2 regions of the Priestia sp. TGN 0903 genome follow, and region 2 is predicted to be linked to the other one. Evidence: a T-box and tRNA genes for the amino acid it is inferred to sense, from the RefSeq annotation. Region 2 holds a T-box; the other holds one or more tRNA genes.
The links. A T-box is a leader RNA that pairs with one kind of tRNA and senses whether it is charged. The one in region 2 lies ahead of pheS (phenylalanine--tRNA ligase subunit alpha), so its partner is inferred to be a tRNA-Phe.

Region 1: it has a tRNA-Phe gene. The T-box ahead of pheS (phenylalanine--tRNA ligase subunit alpha) is inferred to sense a tRNA for this amino acid. The anticodon was not compared.

What each region holds. Positions count from the first base shown of each region.
Region 1 covers NZ_JBOZGL010000006.1:339,094-345,654, reverse strand. Annotated here, with positions in the region: gene dnaB (replicative DNA helicase) at 111-1,475, shown strand; gene ACRPLY_RS21135 (adenylosuccinate synthase) at 1,663-2,949, shown strand; tRNA gene ACRPLY_RS21130 (tRNA-Lys) at 3,117-3,189, shown strand; tRNA gene ACRPLY_RS21125 (tRNA-Glu) at 3,205-3,276, shown strand; tRNA gene ACRPLY_RS21120 (tRNA-Asp) at 3,312-3,387, shown strand; tRNA gene ACRPLY_RS21115 (tRNA-Phe) at 3,392-3,464, shown strand; gene yycF (response regulator YycF) at 3,727-4,434, shown strand; gene walK (cell wall metabolism sensor histidine kinase WalK) at 4,441-6,348, shown strand; gene ACRPLY_RS21100 (YycH family regulatory protein) at 6,339-6,561, shown strand, end outside.
Region 2 covers NZ_JBOZGL010000005.1:217,123-223,683, forward strand. Annotated here, with positions in the region: gene pheT (phenylalanine--tRNA ligase subunit beta) at 1-1,807, opposite strand, end outside; gene pheS (phenylalanine--tRNA ligase subunit alpha) at 1,821-2,855, opposite strand; T-box leader at 2,910-3,145, opposite strand; gene ACRPLY_RS18600 (TrmH family RNA methyltransferase) at 3,194-3,958, opposite strand; gene sspI (small acid-soluble spore protein SspI) at 4,099-4,305, shown strand; gene ACRPLY_RS18610 (M42 family metallopeptidase) at 4,362-5,447, opposite strand; gene ACRPLY_RS18615 (dUTP diphosphatase) at 5,525-6,013, opposite strand; gene ACRPLY_RS18620 (hypothetical protein) at 6,146-6,523, shown strand; gene ACRPLY_RS18625 (DUF1294 domain-containing protein) at 6,542-6,561, opposite strand, start outside.

The sequences.
Region 1 (6,561 bases), on a different contig from region 2:
GATTGAGAAATAAGTAAATAATATAAAGGGTTGGCGCGGACTTGTATTTGTTCGCGCCAACATTTATGATGAAAGAAAATACTGAAAGAATATAAGAGGGGCATAGAAATATGAGTGATCTTTTTGCTGATCGTCTTCCGCCTCAGAATATTGAAGCAGAGCAAGCGCTATTAGGGGCCATTTTCTTAGAGCCTTCTTCTTTAACCTTAGCATCTGAACTGCTGATACCTGAAGATTTTTATCGGGCATCGCACCAGAAAATCTTTACATGTATGCTGAAACTTTCTGACCAAGGTGAACCGGTTGATTTGGTAACGGTAACGTCTGAATTAGCTGACCAAAAAATCCTAGAAGAAGTTGGCGGCGTATCGTATTTAAGTGATTTAGCTAACTCTGTTCCAACGGCTGCAAACGTAGAATATTACGGTAAAATTGTAGAAGAAAAGTCGATTTTACGCCGTCTAATTCGTACTGCAACGCATATTGCTTCAGAAGGATATGCAAGGGAAGACGAAGTGGAAGTTTTATTAAATGAAGCGGAAAAAAACATTTTAGAAGTAGCACAGCGTAAAAACAGCGGTGTGTTTCAAAATATCAAAGATGTACTTGTACAAACATACGATGATATCGAAGTTCTTCACAATCGAAAAGGTGACATTACAGGTATCCCAACTGGGTTTAGTGATTTAGATAGAATGACAGCAGGGTTCCAGCGAAATGATTTAATCATTGTAGCGGCGCGTCCATCGGTAGGTAAAACGGCTTTTGCCTTAAATATTGCGCAAAACGTTGCAACGAAAACGGATGAGAACGTAGCAATATTCAGTTTAGAGATGGGTGCTCAGCAGCTTGTTATGAGGATGCTGTGTGCCGAAGGAAATATTGATGCACAAAGGCTGCGTACAGGCTCGCTTACAGCCGATGACTGGGGAAAGCTCACGATGGCAATGGGATCTTTGTCCAATGCAGGGATTTATATTGATGATACACCGGGTATTCGAGTAGGTGAAATTCGTTCTAAGTGTCGTCGCTTGAAACAAGAAGGCGGACTTGGGATGATTTTAATTGACTACTTACAGCTTATTCAAGGTAATGGACGAAGCGGAGAAAACCGACAGCAGGAAGTATCTGAAATTTCGCGTGCGTTAAAAGCTTTAGCCCGTGAATTAGAAGTTCCTGTTATCGCCTTATCACAGCTTTCCCGTGGCGTAGAGCAGAGACAAGATAAGCGACCGATGATGTCTGATATCCGTGAATCCGGAAGTATTGAGCAGGATGCCGATATCGTAGCTTTCTTATATCGTGAAGACTATTATGAAAAAGACACAGAAAATCAAAATATTATCGAGATTATTATAGCTAAGCAGCGTAACGGTCCAGTTGGAACCGTACAGCTTGCCTTTGTAAAAGAATACAATAAATTCGTTAATCTCGAGCGGCGCTTTGATGACGCAGGAGTGCCGCCTGGTGCATAAAACCTCTCAATATGAGAGGTTTTATTTTATTGTTATCGCATTCGTTCCGCAAAATACGATATATTTGTAATAACTTTTGTTAAATCGTTCGGATTTAATTGACTTTAGTGTGATAAATTGATACACTTATCCATGGTTAAATTATGTCGTAGTGAGCTGTTGCTTACTAAGCGGAGGTGCTTAAGATATGTCTTCAGTCGTTGTAGTAGGAACACAATGGGGAGATGAAGGAAAAGGGAAGATTACAGACTTCCTATCAGAAAATGCAGAAGTGATTGCACGTTACCAAGGTGGGAACAATGCAGGTCACACAATTAAGTTTAATGGTGAAACTTATAAGTTACATTTAATTCCTTCAGGTATTTTTTATAATGACAAAACGTGTGTAATTGGAAACGGTATGGTTGTTGATCCAAAAGCACTTGTTCAAGAATTAAAATACTTACATGATCGCGGTGTAACAACAGAAAACTTACGTATTAGTAACCGAGCTCATGTGATTCTTCCATATCATTTAAAATTAGATGAAGTTGAAGAAGAACGTAAAGGTGAAAATAAGATTGGTACAACGAAAAAAGGTATTGGACCAGCTTATATGGATAAAGCAGCACGTGTTGGTATTCGAATTGCCGATTTACTAGACCGTGAAGTATTTGAAGCAAAATTAACACAAAACTTAGCTGAAAAGAATCGCCTTCTTGAAAAAATGTATGAAGTAGAAGGCTTTACATTAGAAGAAATTTTAGATGAGTACTATGAGTATGGTCAACAAGTTGCAAAATATGTGGTTGATACATCAGTAGTATTAAATGATGCGTTAGACGAAGGACGTCGTGTACTATTTGAAGGCGCACAAGGTGTTATGTTAGATATCGACCAAGGAACATATCCATTTGTTACATCTTCAAACCCAGTAGCGGGTGGAGTAACAATTGGTTCTGGTGTAGGTCCATCTAAGATCAAACACGTTGTAGGTGTATCAAAAGCGTATACAACTCGTGTTGGTGACGGTCCTTTCCCAACTGAATTAACAAACGAAATCGGTGATCAAATCCGTGAAGTAGGACGTGAATACGGTACAACAACTGGTCGTCCTCGCCGTGTAGGTTGGTTTGACAGTGTAGTTGTACGTCATGCTCGCCGCGTTAGCGGAATCACAGACTTATCTTTAAACTCAATTGATGTATTAACGGGAATTGAGACATTAAAGATTTGTGTAGCTTACCGTTATAAAGGGGAAGTTATGGAAGAATTCCCTGCTAGCTTAAAAACACTTGCAGAATGCGAACCTGTATATGAAGAGCTTCCAGGTTGGACAGAAGATATTACGGGTGTGAAAACATTAGATGAGTTACCTGATAACGCTCGCCACTACTTAGAGCGCGTGTCTCAATTAACAGGTATTCCTTTATCTATTTTCTCTGTAGGTCCAGATCGTACACAAACAAATGTATTACGTGGTGTATATAGCTAAATAAAAAGAGTTAGCTCTTCGTGAGCTAACCTTTTTTATTTATAATTGGTGCTTTTTTAACAAGATTTTAAAAAAAGCTCAATAATAAAAAGAAAGTTTTAAAAAAACTATTGCATTCATATGAAATATCATGTTATTATAGTAAGCGTCGCTAAGAGATATAACATGAGCCATTAGCTCAGTTGGTAGAGCATCTGACTTTTAATCAGAGGGTCGAAGGTTCGAGTCCTTCATGGCTCACTTTTGTTACAACGTGGCCCGTTGGTCAAGCGGTTAAGACACCGCCCTTTCACGGCGGTAACACGGGTTCGAATCCCGTACGGGTCATTTTTAATATTTTTAATACATAGCATATAGACTGAGGTCCCGTGGTGTAGCGGTTAACATGCCTGCCTGTCACGCAGGAGATCGCGGGTTCGATTCCCGTCGGGACCGCCATTTTGGCTCGGTAGCTCAGTTGGTAGAGCAAAGGACTGAAAATCCTTGTGTCGGCGGTTCGATTCCGTCCCGAGCCATCAAAAAGCATGACTTTATTTAAAGTCATGCTTTTTTCTTTTATTTACATTTAAAAGAAAACGTTATTTGCTTTGCATCTCTTTTATGGTAATATATTACTTTTGTATTTGGAGATGGTTGAAAATCATATATCTTCATGTATAGTAGAGGATGAACTTGTGACGTTTCAAGGGTTATCAAGTATAATAAAACTACGGTATTCAAACAGTATGAATACTATCTTTTATATTTTGCTTCAACTAATAAAGGAGAACGATGATCATGGATAAACGTATTTTAGTCGTAGATGACGAAAAGCCGATTGCAGATATTTTAAAGTTTAATTTGCAAAAAGAAGGTTACGAAGTATTTTGTGCTTATGATGGCGTAGAAGCACTTGAAAAAGTGGAAGAAGTACAGCCTGAAATGATTTTATTAGATATTATGCTTCCTCAGAAAGATGGAATGGAAGTTTGCCGAGAAGTGCGCAAAAAATATGATATGCCCATTATCATGTTAACAGCAAAAGACTCTGAAATTGACAAGGTTTTAGGTCTAGAATTAGGTGCAGATGATTATGTAACTAAGCCGTTCAGTACGCGTGAATTATTAGCACGTGTAAAAGCTAATTTACGTAGACATCAGCAGGTAGCTGTTCCAACAGAAGAAAGTGAAACGAATGAAATTACGATTGGAGCACTTGTTATTCATCCAGATGCTTATATTGTGTCTAAGCGCGGAGAAACGATTGAACTGACTCATCGTGAATTTGAGCTGCTGCATTATTTAGCGAAGCACATTGGACAAGTCATGACGCGTGAACACTTGCTTCAAACTGTATGGGGTTATGACTATTTTGGTGATGTGCGTACGGTAGATGTAACAGTTCGAAGATTACGTGAAAAAATTGAAGATAATCCAAGCCATCCAATGTGGATTGTAACAAGACGTGGAGTAGGCTATTATTTACGCAGCCCAGAGCAGGAGTAATTTTAGATGAAGAAAGTAAGGCTCCTGCAATCTATTCATTTAAAGTTTGTATTGATTTATGTGCTGCTCATTTTAATTGCGATGCAAATTATTGGGGTCTATTTTGCACGACAATTAGAAAAAGAATTAGTTAACAACTTTCGAACGTCTCTTCAAGAGCGGACAGACTTGCTGACGTATAACATTGGACAAGAAATGGTGAAAAATCGTGATGATGATTCACCGACTCTTGAGGAAGACTTAAAGACAATTTTAAGAGATTTTGCTTCAAGACCCAATTTAGCTTCAAATGATATGAATGACATTTCTGAAGTAAGAGTCATTGACCAAAATAGAAGAATCATTGCTACATCGAACTCAAATCCTCAACAGATCATAGGTAAAAAGACTAATGATTTAGCGATTACAAATGCGTTGTTAGCAGGAACGAACTCTGATAATGTATTTGTTGATCAAAGCGGGCAGCGAATCAGAGTTATGATACAGCCTATCCGTTTACAGGATAAAGTAGGTGCCAGTCAATCAAGTTCAACTAATAAAAATGGAAAAGTTCAGTCTAGCGAAGAAATCTTAGGCGCTATTTACTTAACAGCTTCCATGGAGCCTGTTTACGATCAAATGAGTAATATCAATCAGATCTTTAAGGCAGGTACGGTGATTGCTCTTTTTATCACAGCTATTTTAGGCGTGTTTTTAGCTCAGACCATTACTCGTCCAATGTCTGAAATGAGAAAACAAGCACTTGAGATGGCCAAAGGGAATTTTACGAGAAAAGCTAAGGTGTACGGGTATGATGAAATTGGTCAGCTAGCTCTCACATTCAACAACTTAACAAGAAAGCTTCAAGAAGCACAGGCAACGACAGAAGGGGAGCGCCGTAAGCTTAGTTCGGTATTAGCTCATATGACGGACGGCGTTATTGCGACGGATCGAAAGGGAAGAGTAATTTTAATTAATGATCCAGCCGCAGCTATGCTAAATGTTTCACGTGAAACGGTTTTGTCTGATCCAGTTGTTTCCCTATTAGATCTTGAAGAAACGCATACGTTTGAAAGCTTGCTTGCCAATCAAGAGTCATTAATTTTGGACTTTAGTACAAAATCGGATCCCTTTATTTTACGAGCTACCATTTCCGCTATTCAAAAAGAGACCGGTTTTATCAACGGGATTATCATTGTCTTGCATGACATTACAGAGCAGGAGAAAATTGATCAAGATCGCCGAGAATTTGTAGCGAATGTTTCACATGAATTGCGTACGCCGTTAACAACGATGCGCAGTTATTTAGATGCGCTTGCAGACGGTGCTTGGCAAGATAAGGACTTAGCTCCAACATTTTTAAATGTAACGCAAACGGAGACAGAGCGAATGATTCGTCTCGTTAACGACTTGCTTCAATTATCTAAGCTAGATAGCCAAGACTACCGATTTAGTCGTGACCCAATCAATTTTGTGAAGTTTTATCATTACATCATTGATCGCTTTGAAATGACAATTGAACAAGGTATTTCGTTCGTGCGCGACTTGCCAAATGAAGCAATCTATGTCGCTATTGATCAAGATAAAATTACACAAGTATTAGATAACATTATTTCCAATGCAATAAAATATTCACCTGAAGGCGGAACCATTACATTTTCAATTGCTCAGCATACGCATGAAATTGTTGTGAGCATTAAAGACCAAGGTATGGGAATTCCAAAATCAAATTTAGCTAAAATTTTCGAACGCTTCTATCGTGTAGATAAAGCACGAACGCGTAAATTAGGCGGAACAGGATTAGGGCTTGCTATTGCCAAGGAAATTATTGAAGCACATGATGGACGCATTTGGGCAGATAGTCAGGAAGGAAAAGGAACAACGATTTACTTTACTCTTCCGATTGAAAGTGAGAATGATGACGAATGGGAATGAGATATGAACATATCAAAACGGCCATCTTAGTTGTTCTCGTCGCTTCCAGTTTAATTATGACGTATCATATATGGACGTATCAGCCTTCTTATAAGGTCATTTCAAAAAATCAACATTTGCAAGAAGTTGAAGTTAGTTCAAAAAGTAAAATAGAAGATCATATTCTTCCAACAGAAGTTCTCTATCATCGAAACGATAATCACTACATGTCTC
Region 2 (6,561 bases):
CACCAGCTACGCGCTCCTGCTCATCCGGTAATTCCCCTTCACCTTTAGATAAGAACACTGAGCCTGTTTCGTATAGCGCAATAGAATCCGATTGACGAGCATTATTGTGCTTCACTGCTTCAAGTAAATGAGGTACTAAGCTTTGACGAAGGATGCTGCGATCTTCACTCATCGGCATTGCTAAACCAATCGTACTTGTTGCATTGAGTGCAAACTGAGTAGCTTTTTCAGCGCTCGTTAACGAATAGGTTGTTGTTTGCGCTAGCCCTGCTCCCTCTAAGAAACGGCGAACTTTACGGCGTCCAAGCTGATACTCTGTTAATTTTCCTGGAGTTGCCACTGTTACAGGAAGCGTTGTAGGAAGGTTGTCATAGCCATACATGCGCGCTACTTCCTCCACGATATCTTCTTCAATTGTAATATCGCCTCGACGAGTCGGTACCGTTACAACGATTGTTTCATCTTCGACTTTGCTTTCAAATTGAAGACGGTTCATAATATCTTGTACTTCTTCCATCGACAGTTCTGTACCAAGCACATTGTTAATACGTCCAAGTGACACAGCTACAACAGCAGGTTCCACAGTTAGTGTATCTACTTCTACAGTACCGCTTACCACTTCACCTGAAGCGTATTCAGCCATTAATTCTGCTGCGCGGTCAGCAGCTACACGCGTACGGTTAGGATCAATTCCTTTTTCAAAACGAGCACTTGCCTCACTGCGAAGACCGTGGTCTTTGGAAGCTTGACGAACTGTTAAACCTTTGAAGTAAGCTGATTCAATAAGAACATTTACCGTATCGTCTTTTACTTCAGAGTTTGCTCCCCCCATTACACCTGCAAGGGCTACCGGTTCACTGCCGTTTGTAATAACAAGCTGATTGCCTTTTAATACGCGCTCTTGATCGTCAAGCGTTACAAACTTCTCGCCTTCTGACGCGTGACGTACAACAATTTCTTTTGAACCAAGACGATCATAGTCAAAAGCATGCAGCGGCTGGCCGTATTCAAGCAAAATATAGTTGGTAATATCAACAACGTTGTTATGAGGTCGAATACCAGCTGCCATTAAACGCGTTTGCATCCATAATGGTGACGGAGCAATTTTTACGTTTTTCACAACGCGCGCTACGTAAAGGGGATTGTCTTCTTTTGCCTCTACTTTAACGGAAATATAATCAGCTGCTTGCTCATCAGACGTTTGCACGTTTACTGACGGATACTTCACTTCACGACGTAAAATAGCAGCCACCTCATGTGCTACACCTAACATACTTAAGCAGTCTGAACGATTTGGTGTTAGCCCTAGTTCTAATACTTCATCGTTTAAGTTTAATGCATCTAGCGCATCCGCTCCTACTTCAGCATCACTTGGGAAGACGAAGATGCCTTCTTGATAATCTTTTGCCACAAGCTTGCTTTCAATGCCAAGCTCTTGAAGAGAACAAATCATACCGTTCGATTCTTCACCGCGAAGCTTAGCACGCTTGATTTTAAAGTTACCTGGAAGTACAGCTCCCACTTTTGCAACCGCTACTTTTTGACCTTGTGCCACGTTAGGTGCTCCGCACACGATTTGAACGATTTCTCCTCCGCCAAGATCTACTTGACAGCGGCTTAATTTATCCGCATTTGGATGCTGTTCACGTTCTACAACGTGACCAATTACCACTCCGCTGATGCCTTTATTTAAGTTTTCTACACCTTCAACTTCAATTCCACTTTTTGTGATTTTATCAGCTAACTCTTCTGCCGTTACGCCTGATAAGTCAACATACTCTTGTAACCAACGATAAGATACAAACATCGTAGTCCCTCCTTTATACTTGTTTAAATTGATCTAAGAAACGAACATCATTTGTATAGAAATGACGAATATCATCCACGCCGTGTTTTAACATAGCAATACGCTCTACACCGATTCCAAAAGCAAAACCACGATATTTAGTTGAATCGTATCCAGCCATTTCAAGAACATTTGGATGAACCATACCGGCTCCTAAAATTTCAATCCAGCCTGTTTGTTTACATACATTACAGCCTTTACCTCCACATTTTGCACACGATACGTCTACTTCTACAGACGGCTCAGTGAATGGGAAGAAACTTGGACGAAGACGAATTTCACGGTCTGCACCGAACATCTTTTTCACAAATACTTCAAGCGTGCCTTTTAAATCGCTCATACGAATGTTTTCGTCTACTACAAGACCTTCAATTTGCATAAATTGATGTGAATGCGTAGCATCATCGTCATCGCGGCGGTACACTTTACCTGGGCAAATAATTTTAACAGGTCCTTTGCCTTCATTCTTGTTCATAACACGAGCTTGAACAGTTGATGTATGCGTACGAAGAAGCGTTTCTTCCGTAATATAGAACGTATCTTGCATATCACGTGCTGGGTGACCTTTTGGCAAGTTCAGCGCTTCGAAATTATAGTAGTCCTGCTCTACTTCTGGTCCTTCTGCTACTTCATAGCCCATTCCTAAGAATAAATCTTCTACTTCTTCAACCACGCTTGTGAGCGGGTGATGCGTACCTGCTTTAACCGGGCGTCCCGGCAGCGTTACGTCAATTGTTTCTGAAGCAAGTTTACGCTCTACCTCGGCTGCTTCTAACGCCGTTTGTTTTTCTTCAATTTTAGATGCAATCGCTTCACGTACTTCATTTGCAAGTGCTCCCATTACAGGACGCTCTTCAGCTGAAAGTTTTCCCATACCGCGAAGTACTTCTGTGATAGGGCCTTTCTTTCCTAAATAAGCTACGCGTACGTCGTTTAATTCTTTTAAAGCACTTGCTGCTTCGACTTTTGCAATTGCTTCTTGTTGAAGTTCTTGTAAACGTTCTTTCATCACTTATTCCTCCTTTTAACGTAAAAAATGACAAATAAAAAAACCTCCTCCCAAAAAAGGGACGAGGATTAGTCGCGTTACCACCCTTGTTAACTATATACACAGACGTATACAGTTCACTTCATTCAAGTTAACGGAATCTCCGGAACACCTTTACATCTATGTAAGATGGTCTAAGTGTCAACTCAAGAGGTGAATTCACTTATTACATTTATAAAAATGCTTTCAGTCATGGCATTTTCTCCCTGCATAAACGGACATAAGCTACTGCTCTCTTTCATCGTTTTTTACATATGTAACTATTGTATTATTATAGTGAAAACACGTTCTCGATGCAACTACATTCCGCGTAAATAATAAAGTAAGATTCCAGAAGCGATGGCAACATTTAACGACTCGCTCTTTCCATAGATGGGAATGTACAGATTCTGATCCGTTTGTTCCAACACTTTCTCGCTTACGCCATTTCCTTCATTTCCCACAATCAGCGCAAATTCGTTTGAAGGTTTTACGTGTGTGTAGACCTTTCCATTTTGTAACGACGTGCCGTAAACTGCTATTCCTCTTTCTTTTAACAATGAAATTATTTCGAGTAAATCGCCTTTTACAATTGGAAGGTGAAAAATAGCTCCTTGCGTTGAACGAACGACTTTTGGGTTGTACACATCCACGCTGCCCTCTCCAATGATAATAGCCTCCACTCCCGCAGCATCAGCGGTTCGGATAATGGTGCCTAGGTTACCTGGATCTTGCACGGCATCTAAAAGCAATACTTTCTGTGCTGTATGAATAATTTCCGCATGCTTTGTTTGAAAACACACGGCAATAATTCCTTGAGGTGTTTCTGTGTCAGATAATAACTTACTAATTGCTTCGTTTACAACGATTATTTCGATACCGTCTATATCCCACTGTGCGGGCACTTCGGTCGATTCGCGTATAATTAGTTCCTTTACACAATCCTTATTTTTGATAGCCTCTTCGACTAAATGAAAGCCTTCTACCATAAAAAGGCCCTGCTTATCACGGTCTTTTTTATTATGCAGTTTTTTCCACGCTTTTACCTGCGGATTTTTAACTGAATCAATTTGTTTCACAAACATAACTCCTTTATCTATACAAAAATAAATAGTTCGATTACATTTTGTTCAATAATCATTAGATAAGTTTCACTTTATTGTACATAGAAATCGCAAAGAAAACAAAAACTATTGGTAACTTTACGATAGCTGAGGTGAAAATGATGGATCTTAATTTACGAAATGCTGTTATTGCAAACGTTTCAGGAAACTCAAAAGAAGAGCTTGAGGCTACAATTTCTGACGCTATTCAAAGCGGTGAAGAAAAAATGCTCCCTGGACTTGGTGTTTTATTTGAAGTGCTTTGGGAAAAGTCTCCGGAATCAGAAAAAGAAGAAATTCTGACAACGCTTGAAAACGGTTTAAAATAAATAACCTTTTCCTATGTACAACAAAAAGCTCATTCTCCTAGGAGAATGAGCTTTTTTCAATTATACGTAATGGCGTTAACCGTATCTCGGTCTAAGCGCTTAATGACTTCCGCAATTAATTTAACTGCGTTTTCATAATCATCACGATGAAGCATTGCTGCATGAGAATGGATATAACGAGTTGCAATTGTAATCGAAAGTGCTGGCACCCCGTTAGCTGAAATATGGATAGAACCCGAGTCCGTACCGCCTCCAGCAATTGCATCAAATTGATACGGAATATTTAATTCATCTGCCACATCTACCACTGTATCTCGAAGTCCTTTATGAGAGACCATGGAAGCATCATATAAAATGATTTGCGGACCCTGCCCCATTTTAGAAGAGGCTTCTTTATCAGAAACACCAGGTGTATCTCCAGCGATACCGACATCAACAGCAAATGCAATATCCGGTTCAATAAAGTTAGCAGATGTTTTTGCACCTCGAAGTCCAACTTCTTCTTGCACCGTTCCTACACCATACACAACATTTTCATGTTTTTCATTTTTTAAAGCTTTTAATACATCGATAGCGATTGCACAACCAATACGGTTATCCCAGGCTTTCGCTAGGAGCATCTTTTCATTGTTCATAACCGTAAATTCGAAATAAGGTACAACCTGATCACCAGGTTTTACTCCCCACTCCGCTACTTCTTCTCTGCTAGAAGCACCAATATCGATGAACATATCTTTAATGTCAACTGGCTTTTTGCGAACTTCTGGAGGCAAGATATGAGGTGGCTTTGAGCCAATAATCCCCGTTACCTCTCCTTTAGATGTCACGATGGTTACGCGTTGAGCAAGCATAACTTGAGACCACCATCCGCCTACCGTTTGAAAACGAATAAAGCCGCGTTCATCAATTTGAGTCACCATAAAACCAACTTCATCCAAGTGACCGGCTACCATAATTTTAGGCCCTTGTTCGTTGCCTACTTTTTTTGCAATCAAACTGCCTAGCCCATCCGTCGTTACTTCATCTGCATAAGGTGCAATATATTTCTTCATAACCTCACGCGGTTCACGCTCATTTCCAGGAATTCCTTTTGCATCTGTTAGTGCTTTAAGCATCGTCAATGTTTCGTCTAACTTTGTCATATGGATTACCCCTTTCATATGTATACCTCTATTATAGCTAAAAAGAGGTTGAAGTAAAATTTCCCATCCCTTTATTTCTAGTATCCTTGTTCTTGCCGTTTAAAATTCACTTCATTTTTTGACATGTACGCCTCTTCAATATGTTCAGCAGAAAAACCAAACATATCGCCAAGCGTCATGTAAGATGCAAACATGTTCACATAGTTTTCTTTTGACAGGTCCTGCTCGAAAGCAGAAACTTGTGCAAATACCTGTAAAAATTGTGCTGTTTTTGAATCAGCTGCTTTTACTTTTGGCAGCTCAGTTAAATCATCGTATCCTTTTTCAATACCTAAAGAAAGAATGAAATGTACGCCGTCCACAAATTCTTCTAAAATAACAGCATCTTCAGCCGGAGGTTTAACGCTCCAAAATTTGAAGCAGCGCGTTTCGTTTGCCAGCTCTCCCATTTCAACAAGCAGAGCTAAAAGTTTTCTTGGAACCAAGTCTTCCTTATGAAGCTGATGCTTGTCCTCTATATGCTGATCCAGCTGGCGCTGCATGGTAAATAGCTGTTGTAAATTCAATGTAATCACTCCTGTAATTATGTATATCTTCTTCTTTTTAAACCAATAAAGAAATTATATCAAAAATCGTGAAACTTTTTAGAGACTGAAACGTAAAGTAAGAAAACTGTGCCTTGTAAAGGAGGGAGCGTTATGTTTGTTATTGTTATCGTTCGCGTGTTCATTTTCGCGCTTGTTGCTTACACACTATTAAAGCTGGTTCAGCATTTTCGCAGTCCAAAGCGGAAGCTTGTAGCAGCTCAGGAACATCAGCAATTTTTTGTCGTTGACGAAAAAACGAATATCCGCAAAAATTTTCTACTAACGTATAAAGGTATTTTATTTGAAGGAGAAAAATACAGCAATCCCAATGAACCAGAGTCTTTGTCGATTACAATGGTGTTAACAGATCCATCTCGATTGCATGAACTGCAAAAACAAGATTTCAAGCTGCTGGAAAATCACGTACACAACATGTATCCAAATGCTCCTATTCGCTGGAAAAGCCCCGTTCGAGAATTTTTACACTGAGCACAAAATCATTTGTGCTCAGCTGATAACAAAAAAGA